4 regions of the Paenarthrobacter aurescens genome follow, and region 1 is predicted to be linked to each of the others. Evidence: riboswitches for the same ligand, from Rfam matches in the RefSeq annotation. Region 1 holds a riboswitch; each other region holds the start of a gene.
What was found. Region 1 has a riboswitch for S-adenosylmethionine ahead of ABI796_RS17545 (DUF1737 domain-containing protein). Riboswitches for the same ligand answer to the same signal wherever they lie in the genome.

Region 1 (4,127 bases):
GGGACAGTTCGAATGTCAGCACCGTGCCGCCCGCCTTCATCTGCTTCGCAGCAAGCTCGTACTGCGGGTGGGACTTGAGCAACGGGTACTTGACCCAGCTGATGGCAGGCTGCTGCTCGAGCCACTCTGCGATCTTCAAGGCGGACGCCGAGCTGTGGTTTACGCGCAGCCCTATTGTCTCAAGGCCCTTGGTCAGCACCCAGGCATTGAACGCGGACAACGAGGGGCCGGTGTGCCGCATGAGTTGCTTGACCGGACCATCAATGAATTCCTTGGTGCCCAGGATCGCGCCGCCCAGGACACGTCCCTGGCCGTCGATGTGCTTGGTACCGGAGTACACGATCACATCGGCGCCCAGCTCACCGCAGCGTTGCAGCAGGGGAGTGGCGAATACGTTGTCCACCACCACGGTGGCCCCGGCGGCATGCGCCAGATCACTGACCGCGGCGATGTCCACGATCTCCTGCATGGGGTTGGAAGGTGACTCGAAAAAGACCGCAGTAGTGGGCTCGGAGAGGGCTTCGCGCCACTGGTCCAGGTCCGGGCCGTCCACGAACACCGTATGGACGCCCCAGCGGGGCAGGATCTCATTGAGGATCACAAAGCAGGATCCGAACAAGGACCGGGCAGCTACCACGCGGTCGCCGGCAGCCAGGAGAGCGCCCAAGGCGGTGAAGACCGCAGACATCCCTGAGGCCGTGGCAAAGCATGCCTCGGTTCCCTCGAGCAGCCGCAGCCGCTCCTGGAACGTTGCGACGGACGGGTTGCCGTAACGGGAGTAGACGAAGCGCTCGTCCTCACCGGTGAAGGCACGCTCGGCCGCAGCGGCGGATTCATAAACGAAGCCTGAGTTCAGGAAAACGGGTTCGGACGTTTCCTGGAAGTTGGTACGGTCAAGGCCACCGCGGACGGCCTGGGTGTCAGGGCTCCAGCCGGCGGCGTCAGGATTGAAGGTCACTTACTCGGTCCCCAGATTCGTAGGCAGGCCACGGTTCTTCCAGCCGTTGACCGTGCGTTCGCCGTAGCGGTCCGGTTCGCCTTCAAAACCTTCCAGGACGTTGTAGGAGGTATAGCCGGCCTGCGTTGCGGCAATCGCGGCGGAGATGGAGCGCTGGCCGGAACGGCACAGGAACACAAGTTCAACTGAATCGTCCTCGGGTGCCTGCTGCCGCAAGTCCTCGATGAAACGGGAGTTGGGGATGCCGCCGGCGAGGTTCCACTGGATGAACAAGGGATCGTTTTCCGTGGCTTTGGTGTCCGGGATTCCGATGTGGGCCCATTCACCCTCGGTGCGGACATCCACCAGGATGGCGCCCTGTTCGAGCTTGGCCCACGCATCGTGCGGGGTCAGGTCACCTGCGTAGCTCATGCGTGGCCCTCGAATGCTTCGTTGTCTTCGTAGTTCTCAAGCTGGTCAACTGCACTGGCCACAGCGGCATCGGCATTGGCGATTGCGGCGGGCAGCACGATCGCTTGGGCCACAATGACGTCCGTGCCATTGAAGGTGGCTGCGGGGCTGCCATGGAGCACGTAGCCCTCGGCCAGGGCGTTGTGGATCCGCTCACAGAAATCACGGGTGTCAGGGCCTGTGATCAGGCGATAGGAAAGTTTTTCTTCAGTGGGTTCAGGCATAGCTGGTGCTCCTCAGTCACGCTTGCAGTTCGAGTTGTCGATACGCCGAGTAGTCACCTGAGGCACCCCGCCGGAGAGAGGGTTGCCGACCAGCAAGTCAGGGCTTTGCGCTGGTACTCATTACTCAAGAAAAACGTAACATCCACGGGCCTCGGGCTGCACTTGCGGGCTGTTGTCCGGCCGTCATGTTGCGTAACCGGCGGCTTCTTCATACTTTGTCCTTCAACTCACGGACGGCGGCACCCACCGTGGGGAAGAAATGGTCGGGCGTGAAACGGGCGGCTGTGCCAAGCCGGATCAACTTGTCCTTGACCGGTCCCTTCAGTTCGGCGAACACGAGGTCCACACCTTTGCTGGCCAGCCACTCGTCCAGCGTGACGAGGTCATCCAGTGCCGTGGTATCAATCCCGGTAATGGGCTCTGCGGCGAGAATAACGTGGGTAACCGGTGCTGAATTCCCCTCCGGGGCTTCGTCAAACTGTTCGCGGACGAAGGCGGCCAGAACCTGCCCGTTGCCGAAGAAGAGAGGCGCATCAAAGCGGAGGATCAGGAGTCCGGGGATGCGGGCGCCATCAGGATGCCGCTCGAGGTCGTGGTACCCGGGGAGCCCGTCTTCAGCTCCGAGTTCTGTCCGGTACGGATCCCAGGCCCTGCGGACAAAGTCCAGAAGTGCCAAGGCTATGGCCACCACGATTCCCTGCAGCACACCGACGGTAAGGACTCCCAAGAATGCCGCCAGCATCACCACTGATTCGCTGCGGCTCAGGCTGAGGAGCCGTCTGACGCCGGAAGGGTCAGCCAAGGCAATAGCAGCGGCAATGACCACCGCGGCCAGCGTTGCCGAAGGCAGGTATCCGGTAACCCCGGGTGCCAGGAGCATGAAGGCAAGGACCAGCACGGCACCAACCACCCCGGTCATCTGGGATTTGGCACCGGCGTCCACCGCCACAGGGGTGCGGGAGGTGCTGCCGGAGATGGGGAATCCGCCCAGCAGTCCGGTGGCCGTGTTGGCTGCCCCCAGCGCAGCCATCTCCCTGTTGCCCGAGACTTTCTTTCCTTCCTTGGCTGCCAGCGACTGGGACAGGACACCGGTGTCCGCGAAGGCCATAAGGGCAATGCCTGCGGCTGCGGGAAGCAGCGCCAGAGCATCCGCCCAGCCGATTCCTCCGAGCGCCGGCATTGGAAGCCCCTGAGGCAGGACGCCGGTGACCTTGACGTCGTCGTCCAGGCCCAAAACAGCTGTGGCAACGCACGAGCCAACCACCGCCAGCAGGACGCCCGGCACTTTCCATTTCAGGAGTCGCGGGATCCAAATGAGGGCAAGTGAACCGACGCCCAACAGCAGCGCAGCGATGTTGACCTCCCCGCCCAGCAATCCGGTGGTGACCTTTGCAAGCTTCTGCCAGATATCGCCGTCGGCCTCTATCCCCAGAAACGCCGGAAGCTGCGATAACGCCACCAGCAACGCGATTCCATTCAGGTACCCGAGCCTGATGGGTTTGGACAGCAGCCCGGTGATGGCGCCCAGTTTCAGCGCTGAGCCGGCGATCATGATGATCCCCATCAACACAGCCAACAGCCCGGCGAGGGCCACCGCCCTTTCACTGTTCCCGGCCGCGAGCGGCACAATAGCGGCAGCGATCATGGGCGCAAGGGAGGAATCCGGCCCCAAAACCAGAATGCGGGAAGGGCCCACCATGGCGTAAACCAGCAACGGGACAATGGTGGCGTAGAGCCCAGTGACGGGTGGAAGGCCCGCCGCCTGGGCGTAAGCCATCCCGGCGGGAACCAGCAAGGCAAAGAGAGCAGCACCCGCCACGGCATCATGCCGCAACCATTCGAGCTTGTACCCTTTGAGCGCCCAGATGTCCCCGAGACGGTCCTTGGCAGAGGTGCGGGTGGCTGAGGTCATACAGAGATCATTCCGGACCGGTGCTGTTTGCGGAACAAGGCGGACCCCTTATGTGGAAAATCCCAACCGTCAGGAGTCAGGCCCAAATATGACGTCCCGGGAGCATAATTGACCCAGTACGACCCCCTGTAACTTCGCATGAAATCAGGTCGCGGTGAACGGACATAGCGGTTCTACACTCAAGCCCATGCTGCATTTTGGATGGTTTGTGGGCCACGGGTTCGGTGTCCAGGGCTGGGGGACTCCCGGCTATGCTCTGGGCTACGACTGGAAGAAACCCGCCCTGTATCAGGACGCTGTGCGGGCCTTCGAGCAGTCCGGGTTGGACCTGTTCATCATTGAAGATTCCCTCACCGTTCCGGACACCTATGGCGGCACGGCAGAGGTTTCCTTGGCTCATGCCTCTTTCGCCCCTAAGCATGATCCGTTGGCGCTGGTCCCGTACCTTCTCTCAGCCACCGAGCACCTTGGGATCGTCCCGACAGTCAGTGCCTCCTTCTACCCGCCATTCACAGCCGCCCGGCTCCTGGCCACGCTGCAGCACTTTTCCGAAGGGCAGCTCGGCTGGAACGTTGTGACCTCC
Region 2 (4,127 bases), 1.6 Mb from region 1:
GCGCTTTGTCAGGTGGGTCTCCGGAGCGGCGAACAAATCACCCACGGAGACGGACAGCACCTGGCACAGGGTTACCAGGGAAGCCACCGACGGCGACGTCAGGTCCCGCTCCACACGGCTGAGGAAGCCCTTGGTCAGTCCGGTGGCATCGGCCACTTGTTCAATGGTGAGGCGCTGCGCTTGCCGGGCGGCGCGGATTCTGGAACCGATGGCAACTGGGACGTTGCTCGGTTCAACGGGTAGAGCCTTCATTCACGAACCTTTCAGGCCTGTCATGTGGCCCTGTCATTGGAGCAATAGTAGCCGGGCCACAGGCCAAGAGCGCCAGAATACGCGGAAGCATGACTAAAGGATCTTGACTGTTACTCCCATCACAACATATCCTCATAGGCAACAAGTGTTGTCTGTGAGGCACACAACATCCCCAATCTCCAATCACCAGCACAGAGACTTCTCCACTTCGCAGGAGTATCGTCGAGAACCCCAACCTCTGTGCATCAGCTCCAAGGACCGTTCATGGAATCTTCGGCTATAAACATCGCAATCGTGGTGGTGTACCTGCTCGCCATGCTGGCATTCGGCTGGTGGGGCAAGTCCCGCACCAAGAACAACAGCGACTTCCTGGTGGCCGGCCGCCGCTTGGGACCCTTCCTTTACACAGGCACCATGGCTGCAGTGGTCCTGGGCGGCGCATCCACCGTGGGCGGCGTCGGCCTGGGCTACAAATTCGGCATCTCTGGCATGTGGCTTGTTGTGGCAATCGGTTCGGGCGTGCTGCTGCTCAGCCTCCTGTTCGCCGGCACCATCCAGAAGCTCAAGATCTACACGGTCTCCCAGATGCTGACCCTCCGCTACGGCAGCACGGCAACGCAGACCTCGGGCATTGTCATGCTGGCGTACACGTTGATGCTGTGCGCTACCTCTACCGGCGCGTACGCCACCATCTTTGTGGTCCTCTTCGGCTGGGAGCGTTGGCTCGCCATCGCAATCGGCGGCGCGATCGTCCTGGTCTACTCCACCATCGGCGGAATGTGGTCCATCACCCTTGCAGACCAGGTCCAGTTCGTCATCAAGACCGTGGGCATCTTCTTCCTCATGCTCCCGTTCGCCCTGAACGCTGCCGGGGGCCTCGACGGCATCCGTGCACGCGTCGATGAGAGCTTCTTTGACATCGGTGGCATCGGCCTCCAGACCATCATCACCTACTTCGTCGTTTACACCCTGGGCCTCCTGATCGGCCAGGACATCTGGCAGCGCGTCTTCACCGCCAAGACCCCCACCGTGGCGCGCTGGGGTGGCGCCACCGCTGGCGTCTACTGCATCCTCTACGGTTTCGCTGGCGCCCTGATCGGCATGGCGGCCAACGTTGCCCTTGCCGGCGTCGAAATCGCTGCCAAGGATGACGTTTACGCCGAGGTGGCCACCCGCCTCCTGCCCATCGGCATTGGCGGCCTGGTGCTCGCCGCTGCTGTGGCCGCCATGATGTCCACCGCCTCCGGTGCACTCATTGCTGCGGCCACCGTGGCCCGCGCAGACGTCATGCCGTTCGTTGCCAGCTGGTTCGGCAAGACGGTGGACACTTCCGACTCCGACAACCCTGAGCACGACGTCAAGGCCAACCGTTACTGGGTCCTCGGGCTGGGAATCGTAGCGATCATCATCGCCATTTCCACCAAGGACGTGGTGGCAGCGTTGACAATCGCCTACGACATCCTGGTGGGTGGCCTGCTGGTGGCCATCATCGGCGGCCTGGTGTGGAAGCGCGGAACAGGCATTGCCGCAGCATGGTCCATGGCTGCCGGTTCAGTGGTAACCCTGGGAACCATGATCATCCTCGAGATCAATGCGGAAGTTCCGCTGGACGGCATCTATGCCAACGAGCCCATCTACTTCGGCCTGATCGCCTCGGCACTGGTGTACGTAGTGGTTTCGCTGGCCAGTAAGCCCACCGATCCGGCCGTCATGAAGGCTTGGACGGACCGTGTGGCCGGAACCCGCGTGGCAGAGGAAGAACTCACCACGCCCGCCCCGTAAGCAAGGGCAAAGAAACAAGCAACGCTCGACGGCGGCGCCTCCCCTTTACGGGGCGGCGCCGCTTTGCGTTGGCGTACTGAGACGCAGAACTCGAGTGGCGTTGCGGGGCCCGCTCTGCGCCCCAAAACAACCACAAACCACGCACACCAGGCCCCACAACACCAGGGGCTCCACGTTGCGGGGCCCGCTCTGCGCCCCAAAACAACCACAAACCACGCAAACCAGGCCCCACAACACCAGGGGCTCCACGTTGCGGGGCCCGCTCTGCGCCCCAAAACAACCACAAACCACGCAAACCAGGCCCCACAACGCAGGGGTGTGGGGTAGGGTGGTCCCAGCTTCAAGAGATGTGGCGCCAAGCTCCGACTTGCCACACGCCAACCCCATGTTCACGGGTGGTTCGGATGAGGAAGCGGCCCGTCCCGGACCAGAGACAACCGAGCGGGCAAGAGCACTCCCCCAAGGAGCAATCCCTTGCCGTACCAAGGCGATACCACCCACCCCGCAAGCACCCCAGCAGCAGTAAGCACCCCAGCTCTAACCGCCGCCGGGACGGTGATGGTGATTCCCGCCGTCGACCTCTTCCTGGGCACGGTGACAATTACTACCAAGGCAGGAACGGAGCACTTCAGATATTCCGAACCGCAGCTGATAGCTCAGGCGCTGGCCCAGGCCGTCCGGCCGACGCGCTGGTGTGTAGCCACGAAGACCCTCACGGTGGCGGTTGCCGGCGCAGGCAAACGCGCAGGCGTGGAAAGGAACTTCGCCCTGAACCACGCACAGCAGCGCTAGATTTCCTCGTCTTCTTCGCGGAACTCTTCGGTCTCGTCAATGGGGACTACGCGTTCGTCGTCCTCAGGTGCGTCTACTTCCTCAACCCAGGGTTCGTCCACTTCCTGGTCCTCGGCGTAGTCGTAGGCCGGGTCGGACTCGATGGTTGTCCGTTCCGGGTAGTTGCCGTGTGATTCGGTGGTGTTCATGATGCAACCTCCGTCTCGTGGGCCTGTTCTCCCAGGCAGTTCAGCCCGTTGACCCGAATGCAGGAATCCAAGGGTGGGAGGCCCCCATTCCCCTGTCCCTCCATCTGAGCACCGGCTCAACCGAGGGTCAAGGAGCCCCGGAAATTACGGTGCGCCGAACATTCCCACTAAGGAATACCGGCCAAAAATCCGCGGGAATAAGCGGTAGTGTGGGGCATGCAATGGGGCCGCTACTACCCCACCCAGCACAGGAGATAAAGTGCAGATGCACCAGGAATCCACCAGTTCGTCGAGCCCCGCTCCGGACCCCACCCCCGATTCGGCAGCAGCCGGGAACGCCGGCACCCCAGCAGCTGCACCGTCGAACGCGGACATCCGCCGCTGGCGCCAGTACCTGGCCGATGAGCGCGCCGAGGCTGCCGTCTACCGTGAGTTGGCCCAGCGGCGTGACGGCGAGGAGCGCCAGATCCTTCTGGCCCTGGCCGAAGCTGAAGGCCGGCATGAGGCCCATTGGCTCAAGCTCCTTGGCGAGCATGCCGGAATGCCCAAGGCAGCATCCACCCGTAGCCAGTTCCTGGGTTTCCTTGCCCGCAACTTCGGCTCGGTTTTTGTGCTCGCGTTGGCTCAGCGCGCCGAGGGCCGTTCCCCTTACGGCACCGAACCTGCAGCAACTCCTGCCATGGTGGCCGATGAACAAATCCATGAAGAAGTGGTCCGTGGCCTTGCCACCCGCGGACGCAACAGGCTTTCCGGGACCTTCCGCGCTGCTGTTTTCGGCGCCAACGACGGCTTGGTGAGCAACCTTTCCCTGGTGATGGGCATGGCGGCAACCGGCGTTCCCAGCCCGGTGGTCCTGATGAGTGGCGTGGCCGGTCTTCTAGCCGGTGCGTTGTCCATGGGCGCGGGCGAGTACGTCTCGGTCCGCTCCCAGCGTGAACTGCTCAATGCCACCTTGCCCACGCAGGCAACTCTCACTGCGGCACCGTCCCTGGACATCGAACACAACGAGCTTGTCCTGGTCTACCTTGCCAGGGGCATGACCCGTGAGGCGGCGGAGCACCGCGCCGCCGAGCGCATGGGCTTGTTCAGCTGCGACTGCGATCCGAGCCTGTC
Region 3 (4,127 bases), 1.1 Mb from region 1:
TCACAGTGGACCGCGGACGGTACAGGGCAATTGTTGATGAAGATTCCACGAACGAACGCATTGTCATTGCAGCCCGCGCCCGTGAACTTCGCCGCAACCCCGTGGTCCCTGGCGACTTCGTGGCCCTCGTAGGGGACGTATCAGGTTCACCGGACACCTTGGCACGCCTTGTTCGGGTGGAGGAACGGAAGACGCTGCTTCGCCGCAGTGCTGACGATACCGATCCCATCGAACGGGTTGTGGTGGCCAATGCCGATCAGCTTGTGGTGGTTGTTGCCGCCGCCAACCCGGAACCGCGTACCGGGTTCATTGACCGGGCCCTGGTTGCAGCCTACGACGCCGGCATTGAACCGCTGCTGCTCATCACCAAGGCTGACGTCAAAGATCCGGCCGAACTCCTGGCCAATTACCTGAGCCTGGACTTTCCGGTGATCATCAGCCGCACCGCCGACTCCGAGGCCGGCGGCATTGACGCCCGCTCCGATGACGGGCTCTCCGCCCGTCTGGACAAAGACGCGGTATCCCAGCTCCGCTCACACCTCGGTGGGAAAGTCACCGTAATGCTCGGCCACTCCGGCGTAGGCAAATCCACCATGGTCAATGCCCTGACCGGCGCAGAACGTGCCACGGGCGGGGTAAACGCTGTAACCGGACGAGGACGGCACACCTCGTCCTCAGCCTTGGCGCTCAAGCTTGATGATGCCCCGTCCGGCAGTTGGATCATTGACACGCCCGGCATTCGCTCCTTTGGTTTGGCCCACGTTGACCCGGACCGGATCCTGCACTCGTTCCCGGACCTGGAGCCCGGTACGGAGACCTGCGACCGCGGCTGCAAGCACGGTGCCAACGCTACGAATTGCGGGCTGGATGCGTGGGTAAATGATGGCCATGCCGGCCCATCTGGAGTGGCACGGTTGGCATCCTTGCGCCGCCTGCTGGGTGCCGACCCCCGCCTGGAAGCCAAAGAGACCAAGGAGCTTGGAACCGTCAACTGATGGGCGGCGGCTTCACCTCCCCACTGCAGCGGGCGTTTCAGGATAGTTTGGTGGCATGACCCAACCCGTTTCCACCTACAACGATGACCTGCGCCTTGCCCACGTCCTCGCTGATTCAGTCGATGCCCAGACCATGGATCGCTTCAAGGCACTGGACCTGCAGATCGAAACCAAGCCGGACCTCACGCCGGTTACGGACGCTGACAAGGCCGCGGAGGAAGCAATCCGCGGCCAATTGTCCCGTTCACGCCCGCGGGATGCGGTTCTTGGCGAGGAGTTTGGCAGCAGTGGGCACGGTTCGCGTCGGTGGATCATCGATCCCATTGACGGCACCAAAAACTTTGTCCGGGGCGTCCCGGTGTGGGCAACGCTGATCGCCCTCGTGGACGAAGGCGAACCCGTGGTGGGAGTGGTCAGCGCGCCGGCATTGGGCAAACGGTGGTGGGCTGCCAAGGACATGGGCGCTTACATGGGCCGCTCCCTGGCCTCGGCAACACGACTCAAGGTGTCCAATGTTTCCCGGCTTGCCGACGCCTCGATGTCCTACTCCAGCCTCTCGGGATGGAAGGAACGCGGCAACCTGGATGAATTCCTGGGGCTCACCGAGGACATCTGGCGCACACGCGCCTACGGTGACTTCTGGTCCTATTGCCTGGTGGCCGAGGGTGCGGTGGACATCGCGTGCGAGCCGGAGTTGAACCTCTATGACATGGCTGCACTGGTCCCTATTGTCACTGAGGCAGGTGGCCGGTTTACCTCCTTGGAGGGCGAAGACGGTCCCTTCGGCGGCAATGCACTGGCTACCAATTCCATCCTGCACTCCGAAGTCCTCAAGCGGCTGAACCCCGGGCTGGACGACCTTCTCTAACAACCGAACCCTTGGCAAGAGCTGAATATTCCACTGTGGGGACCCCTTTTTTGGGGGTCTCCACAGTCTTTTATTCGCTGGAAAGTCCAAATCGCATCCAACGTAACAAAGGGCTTAATAAACGGCGGTCGCTTTGGAAGCGTCCCGCCCCGTGCCTTAGCCTTTTTTACAGGTCACGAGTGCCAGCGCTAAACCCCGGTTTGCTGGCCGGCAACCCTCCATTCGCGGTGGGGTGCCCCGGGTGACGACCCGGCCGGTCCGGAACGGATGCGGCAAGCGCGGATCCCCCAACGGGGGTCCCTCTTGAGCGAGGTCCCATGAGCACTGTCACGTTGAACTCAAACACCATTGCGTCCCTTGTAGACGAGTCACTGCCCCAGGCAGCCGCAGCGGTCCGTCCGCTCGCCGCAGTCACCGGCGCTGAACTGCAGGCACCACTGATCCAAGGTGGTCACGTACGCTACGCAAACCTCGACTACGGCGCATCGGCTCCGGCCTTGAGCATCGTCTCCGCCTACCTCAACGAAGTCCTTCCCTATTACGCCAGCGTGCACCGGGGAGCCGGGTATGCCTCCCAAATCAGCACGTCCGTGTACGAGAATTCCCGAAACATTGTCCGTGACTTTGTGGGCGGCCGGCCTGATGACTCCGTGATCTTCACACGGAACACCACGGATTCCCTGAACCTCTTGGCCGGGTGCCTGCCCCGGGTGGCCGGCGAGTTCACCGGTGAAGTCCTATACCTGGACATCGAGCACCACGCCAACCTGCTTCCTTGGCAGGGAGTCCCCCACCGCAGCGTGGTGGCGGCCCCCACCTTGGCTGAAACCTTGGACAAGCTCCGCGGCGAGCTCGCCCAGGGCGGGGTAAGCCTGCTGGCAGTGACCGGCGCCTCGAACGTCACCGGCGAAATCCTCCCCATAGCACGTCTGGCTTCGCTGGCCCACGAACACGGCGCAAGAATCGTGGTGGACGCGGCCCAGCTCGCCCCGCACCGCCGAATCAACATCGCCGAGGCTGACGTCGACTACGTCGTCTTCTCCGGACACAAGCTGTACGCCCCCTTTGGTGCCGGCGTCGTGGTGGGCCGTCCCGATTGGCTCGACGCCGGAACTCCCCACCTGGCCGGCGGTGGAGCGGTTCGCGAAGCCCGCCTGGACTCAGTCAGCTGGGCAGCCGGACCCGCGCGACACGAAGGCGGCTCACCCAACGTGCTCGGTGCCGCAACTCTTGCCCGGGCCACCCAGGTGCTCGCAGGCCTGGACCAGGATGCATGGCACGCCCACGAAACTGCCATCCGCTCATACCTGGTGAAAGGGCTGGAAGCCATTGACGGCGTGACCGTCCACAAGATCTTCAACGATTCACTGGACACCATCGGCGTGGTCAATTTCTCGGTGGAAGGATTCGACGCCGGACTGGTTGCCGCTTATTTGGCGGCGGAACATGGCGTTGGCCTGCGGGATGGCCGCTTCTGCGCCCACCCGCTCCTCAAGCGCCTTGGGCTCCCCTCAGGATCCTTGCGGGCGAGCTTCGGCGTGGGCTCCCGACTGGAGGACGCCACGCGGCTGCTGGCAGGCATCGAAGAACTCAAGCGCAACGGACTCGGGTGGGACTATGTGGTGGACGAAGGCCGCTGGGTCCCGGCCAACGATCACCGCAGCTACCCGGAGTGGGCGCCGAATACTCCAGGCACCGCGGGCGCAGCTCCCTGCACCGTCGACTAGAAAAGAGTCTGCACCTTCTGCTGAGGTGGGCAGCTGGGGCAGTGCCGGACAGGGACAATGCGGTAAATTCGTAGGGTACTTTTTGCCACCCTCCAAAGGAGTTCCGCGTGTCCATGTCCTCCCAGGGTGGTGCCGCAAACCTTGCGGCAGGCATCCCCGGACCAGCCGGACCGAGGGGTCCAAAGCTGGCCGCCATCCGTCGGCTCGAACTCGGCCAGAGCTTTCAGGACGGCGGAGAACACTACGAGCGCGTACGTCCGGGGTATCCCGGTGATTCAGCGGACTGGCTGATTCCCGCAAGGGCTCAAACCGCGGCCGACCTTGGAGCAGGCACGGGCAAGTTCACGGCATTGCTCGTCGAACGCGGACTCGAGGTCGCCGCCGTCGACCCTTCCGCGGACATGCTGAAGCAACTTCGAAGGGCCTACCCCCACGTCATGGCGCTGGAGGGAACGGCAGAGGCAACTGGACTGGCGGACTCAGCATTCGACGTCGTCAGCGTTGCCCAGGCCTGGCACTGGTGCGAACCCCTCGCAG
Region 4 (4,127 bases), 2.1 Mb from region 1:
AAGCGTGGAATCCAGGTGGCACAGGACCTCTCTCCCGGAGCCCTGGGCACCCTTGAGCTTGATGGGCTTCCTTATTACCTGGCAGCTGAAGAAGTAGAACCGCTGGCCAGCGGGGACGCTACCGAAGACCCTTCAGTGGCTGAGGACGCTGCGCTACCCCGAATCGACCTCATCCAGTGCTACGACGAATACGTGATGGGCTACTCGCAATCACGGCACTTCCTCGGTGGGACAGCACCGTACTTCCCCGAGGACAACGGCCCCATGCACGTGGTCCTGCTGGATGGCAGGTTGGCCGGATGGTGGCGTCACGGATTCTCCGGCGGGGCCTGCCAGCTGGACGTCCGGATGAACCGTCCGGCCACCGCGGCAGAGCAAGCAGCCTTGGAAGCCGAGGTGGACCGGTACGGCCGGTTCCTGGGCATGAACACCACACTGGTGCGACGTGGCGGGAACGGTCCAAGGGCACAGGACTAAGCTGGGGTGAGACCTAGGAGGCCTGCACCGTGAACAATCTGATCTTCTGGATCATCGTCTGCTCGTGGCTGATTCCACTCGGAATCCGCATGTATAACCGCTCCCGGGCGCGCCGGATCCAACACGGAGACTTTCGCGCCCCAGGGTATCCCCCGCAGAATCTGCCCGGCCCAGGCTACCCGCAGCAGCAGTACCCGCCGCAGCAGCACCCAGGACAGCAGTATCCGCCGCAGAACTACCCGGGCTATCCGTCCGGGCCGAGCACCATCCGCCCCGCGGATGACGCACCGCAGTCCGGGCCGCCGTCGAGCCCGTCATCCCCCAGCACGTTTCCCGCAACGTACGGTTCGGAGCCGCAGGGCTTCCGTGCGCGCAAGCTCGCCGAGCTGGACGCGAAGTTCAGCAACGGCGAGATCGCCATGGAGGACTACATGCGGCAGCGCGGCGAGATCATGAACGGCTGAGTTGCCGGTTCAGGCGAAAAACGCTTCGCGAAGCTGTGCTGACAGCTGGCCGATTTCGGTGAGGAAGCCGTCATGGCCGATGGGCGCCTCAATGACATGAACCGGCACTTCGCCGGGGAGCGCAGCAGCAAGTTCCCGTGACTGCGCCGGGAAGTAGAGCCTGTCCGTGTCCACTGCCGCCACAAAGAACTCCGCCGTGGCGAGGGACAGGGCTGTCTCCAACGAGCCGCGGTTCCTGGCGACGTCGTGGGACATAAGGGCCTCGGTGATGGCGATGTAACTGTTGGCATCAAAACGGCGGACCAGTTTGTTTCCCTGATGGTCCAGGTAGCTTTCAACTTGGTATCGGCCCCGCTCCCCCAAAACGGCAGCAGCCAAAGGGCTTTCCTGATGCTGGGCTTCCCTGCCGAAGCGTAAGTCCAGCTCCAACGCCGAGCGGTAGGTGATGTGGGCGATGCGCCGGGCCAACGCCAAGCCGTGCTCCGGCGCAGTACCACCGTAGTAATCGCCGTTGTTGAAGTTGGGGTCCTGCCTGATGGCCAGGGTTTGGGCCTGGGCGAAAGCGATTTGTTCGGCCGTGCTGTAGGCGCCCACCGAAATCACTGCGCAGCGTTTGACCCTGTCCGGGAACGTCACAGCCCATTCAAGGGCGCGCGCGCCGCCCATGGACCCTCCCAGGACTGCGTGCCAGGCCTCGATTCCCAGTGCGTCAGCGAGGCGCGACTCAGCCTCAGTGCTGTCGCGCAGGGTGACCAGCGGGAAACGTGAGCCCCACGGGCGTCCGTCCGGCGCTTCTGATGATGGGCCGGTGCTGCCGTAACAGCCGCCCACGATGTTGATGGAGATCACGAAGTACTTGTTGGTGTCGATCGTGGCACCGGGCCCAACCAGCTGCTCCCACCAGCCTTCTTCGTCCGTCGCGCCGCGCGCTACATGGGTGCTGCCGGTAAGTGCGTGCTGGATCAGCACCGCGTTGGAAGCATCAGCGTTCAGCTTCCCCCACGTCTCGTAAGCAAGCACCACGTCCGGGAGGAAACCACCGGCTTCAAGTTCCAGCGGTCCTATGCCAACGTACTTGACGGTTCCGTCTTCTTCTCCGGATTTTGGGAGGGCTGTAGCAGTAATGGTCATTCCTTTGACACCTTAACCTCGCGCTTGCCCGTCGCCTTGCGTGCGAACAGGCCAGGTCTTCACCCGGGGCACCCCACCGCGGAGGAGGGTTGCCGGCCAGCAAGCCGGGGCTTTTTGCTGGCACTCATGACCTAATACCAAGAGTCTAGGAAACGCAGGGTGGTTATGGCGAAGAATGTGACAACAGTGTGACGGTTTTGGGCCTCATCATTCATGGACGGGCTCTCAGGGCTGCCGCCCGGCGAATAATCGTCGGCACGGGCGGCAGCCTGGACAGTGCAGGGAGCTCTGGACGTCAGGCGCCCTTTGCGGCCCGGAATCCGGCTTCGAGGTCGGCAATGATGTCGTCGACGTGCTCAATGCCCACGGACAAACGCACCAAGCCGGGGTTGACGCCTGCAGCCAGCTGCTGTTCCACCGTCAACTGGCTGTGGGTGGTGGAGGCCGGGTGGATCACCAGTGAGCGGACGTCGCCTATGTTGGCAACGTGCGAGTGCAGCTCGAGGCCGTCCACAAAACGCTTACCGGCTTCCACGCCGCCCTTGATGTTGAAGGCAACGATTGCGCCTGTGCCCTTGGGTCCGTACTTCCGGCCACGGTCATACCAGGGGCTCGAGGGCAGGCCGGCGTAGGCGACCGATTCGACGTCGTCGTGGCTTTCCAGCCATTCAGCCACCTTGGTGGCGTTGGCAACATGACGTTCCACACGCAGGCTCAGGGTTTCCAGGCCTTGGGCAATGAGGAAGGCATTGAAGGGCGAGACAGCAGAGCCGAGATCCCGGAGCAACTGAACGCGGGCCTTGAGGATATAGGAGAGGTTGGCGCCCAGGGCACCGTCCTTGCCCAGGTCGCGCGCATACACCAGCCCGTTGTAGCTGGGGTCCGGGGTGTTGAAGCCGGGGAAACGCTCCGGATCCTTGCCGAAATCGAAGTTGCCGGAGTCCACAATCACTCCTGCGATTGCCGAGCCGTGACCACCCAGATACTTGGTTGCGGAGTGGACCACAATGTCAGCACCCCATTCAATGGGGCGGATCAGGTACGGCGTTGAAAGCGTGTTGTCCACGATCAGGGGCACGCCGGCCTGGTGGGCCGTGCGGGCGATGCCCTCGATGTCCAGCACGTCCTGGCGGGGATTGGAAACAACTTCGCCGAAGAACAATTTAGTGTTCGGCTGTACGGCGTCACGCCACTGCTCCAGATTGTCCGGATCTTGAACGAAGGTGACGGAGATGCCGAACTTCTTCAGGGTGTGGGCCAGCAGGTTGTAGGTTCCGCCGTAGAGGCTGGGGCTGGCCACGATGTGATCACCGGCTTCGGCGATGTTCAGGATGGCGAACGTCTCAGCTGCCTGTCCGGAGCTGAGCAGGAGAGCACCCAGACCGCCCTCAAGGCTGGCGACCCGCTGCTCCACGGCATCCTGGGTGGGGTTGCCGATCCGCGTGTAAATGGGAGCGAGTTCGGCCAGGGCAAAGCGGTTGGCTGCACTCTCGGCGCTGGGGAACACGAAGGACGTGGTCTGGTAGATCGGGAGCGAGCGGGCCCCGGTGGCTGAGTCAGGCTCCTGACCGGCGTGGATCTGGCGGGTTTCGAAAGACCATCCTTGGGACATGGAGTTCTCCTGTTCGTGACGCATGGGTTTGGCACGCAATGAGCGTGACCTTGGAATTGCTGTGGAGCAGCTGAGCTGGGGCCAGTCTAAGAACAGTCCGGACGCCGGGACAGCTTTATGACGCCGGTGGAATCTTTCGGTCTCCCAGCGTCCTTCCATGACGTCCAGCGGAGATGGTTGCGCACATCCTATGTTGGTTAGGCTTGACTTAGCTGAGACCCTGATCACAAAGTGCCAAGATGAAGCCATGCGCATGGATCACGTCTCTTACGCCTGTGAACGAGATGGCCTTTTGGCCACCACCGAACGAATTTCCGCGGCACTGGGAGTGGACGCTGTCCGGGGCGGAGTGCACCCGCGCTTTGGCACCCGGAACATGATCATTCCCCTTGCGGATAACAAGTACCTGGAAGTGGTGGAAGTCCTGGACCACCCCGCTTCTG

Region 2: linked by a shared signal. The riboswitch ahead of ABI796_RS05120 (hypothetical protein) and the one ahead of ABI796_RS17545 (DUF1737 domain-containing protein) in region 1 are both predicted to bind S-adenosylmethionine.
Region 3: linked by a shared signal. The riboswitch ahead of ABI796_RS12455 (aminotransferase class V-fold PLP-dependent enzyme) and the one ahead of ABI796_RS17545 (DUF1737 domain-containing protein) in region 1 are both predicted to bind S-adenosylmethionine.
Region 4: linked by a shared signal. The riboswitch ahead of ABI796_RS06900 (homoserine O-acetyltransferase) and the one ahead of ABI796_RS17545 (DUF1737 domain-containing protein) in region 1 are both predicted to bind S-adenosylmethionine.

The regions. Positions count from the first base shown of each region.
Region 1 covers NZ_CP157456.1:3,777,148-3,781,274, reverse strand. The annotation lists gene ABI796_RS17555 (O-succinylhomoserine sulfhydrylase) at 1-958, opposite strand, end outside; gene ABI796_RS17550 (rhodanese-like domain-containing protein) at 959-1,369, opposite strand; gene ABI796_RS17545 (DUF1737 domain-containing protein) at 1,366-1,632, opposite strand; SAM riboswitch class IV at 1,646-1,757, opposite strand; gene ABI796_RS17540 (SulP family inorganic anion transporter) at 1,841-3,544, opposite strand; gene ABI796_RS17535 (NtaA/DmoA family FMN-dependent monooxygenase) at 3,699-4,127, shown strand, end outside.
Region 2 covers NZ_CP157456.1:1,069,534-1,073,660, reverse strand. The annotation lists gene ABI796_RS05130 (helix-turn-helix domain-containing protein) at 1-252, opposite strand, end outside; gene ABI796_RS05125 (sodium:solute symporter) at 517-2,034, shown strand; SAM riboswitch class IV at 2,373-2,492, shown strand; gene ABI796_RS05120 (hypothetical protein) at 2,509-2,826, shown strand; gene ABI796_RS05115 (hypothetical protein) at 2,823-3,014, opposite strand; gene ABI796_RS05110 (VIT1/CCC1 transporter family protein) at 3,280-4,127, shown strand, end outside.
Region 3 covers NZ_CP157456.1:2,685,420-2,689,546, forward strand. The annotation lists gene ABI796_RS12445 (ribosome small subunit-dependent GTPase A) at 1-995, shown strand, start outside; gene hisN (histidinol-phosphatase) at 1,051-1,863, shown strand; SAM riboswitch class IV at 2,035-2,148, shown strand; gene ABI796_RS12455 (aminotransferase class V-fold PLP-dependent enzyme) at 2,181-3,590, shown strand; gene ABI796_RS12460 (class I SAM-dependent methyltransferase) at 3,704-4,127, shown strand, end outside.
Region 4 covers NZ_CP157456.1:1,489,605-1,493,731, reverse strand. The annotation lists gene ABI796_RS06910 (winged helix DNA-binding domain-containing protein) at 1-477, shown strand, start outside; gene ABI796_RS06905 (hypothetical protein) at 507-941, shown strand; gene ABI796_RS06900 (homoserine O-acetyltransferase) at 951-2,072, opposite strand; SAM riboswitch class IV at 2,088-2,204, opposite strand; gene ABI796_RS06895 (bifunctional o-acetylhomoserine/o-acetylserine sulfhydrylase) at 2,368-3,708, opposite strand; gene ABI796_RS06890 (VOC family protein) at 3,932-4,127, shown strand, end outside.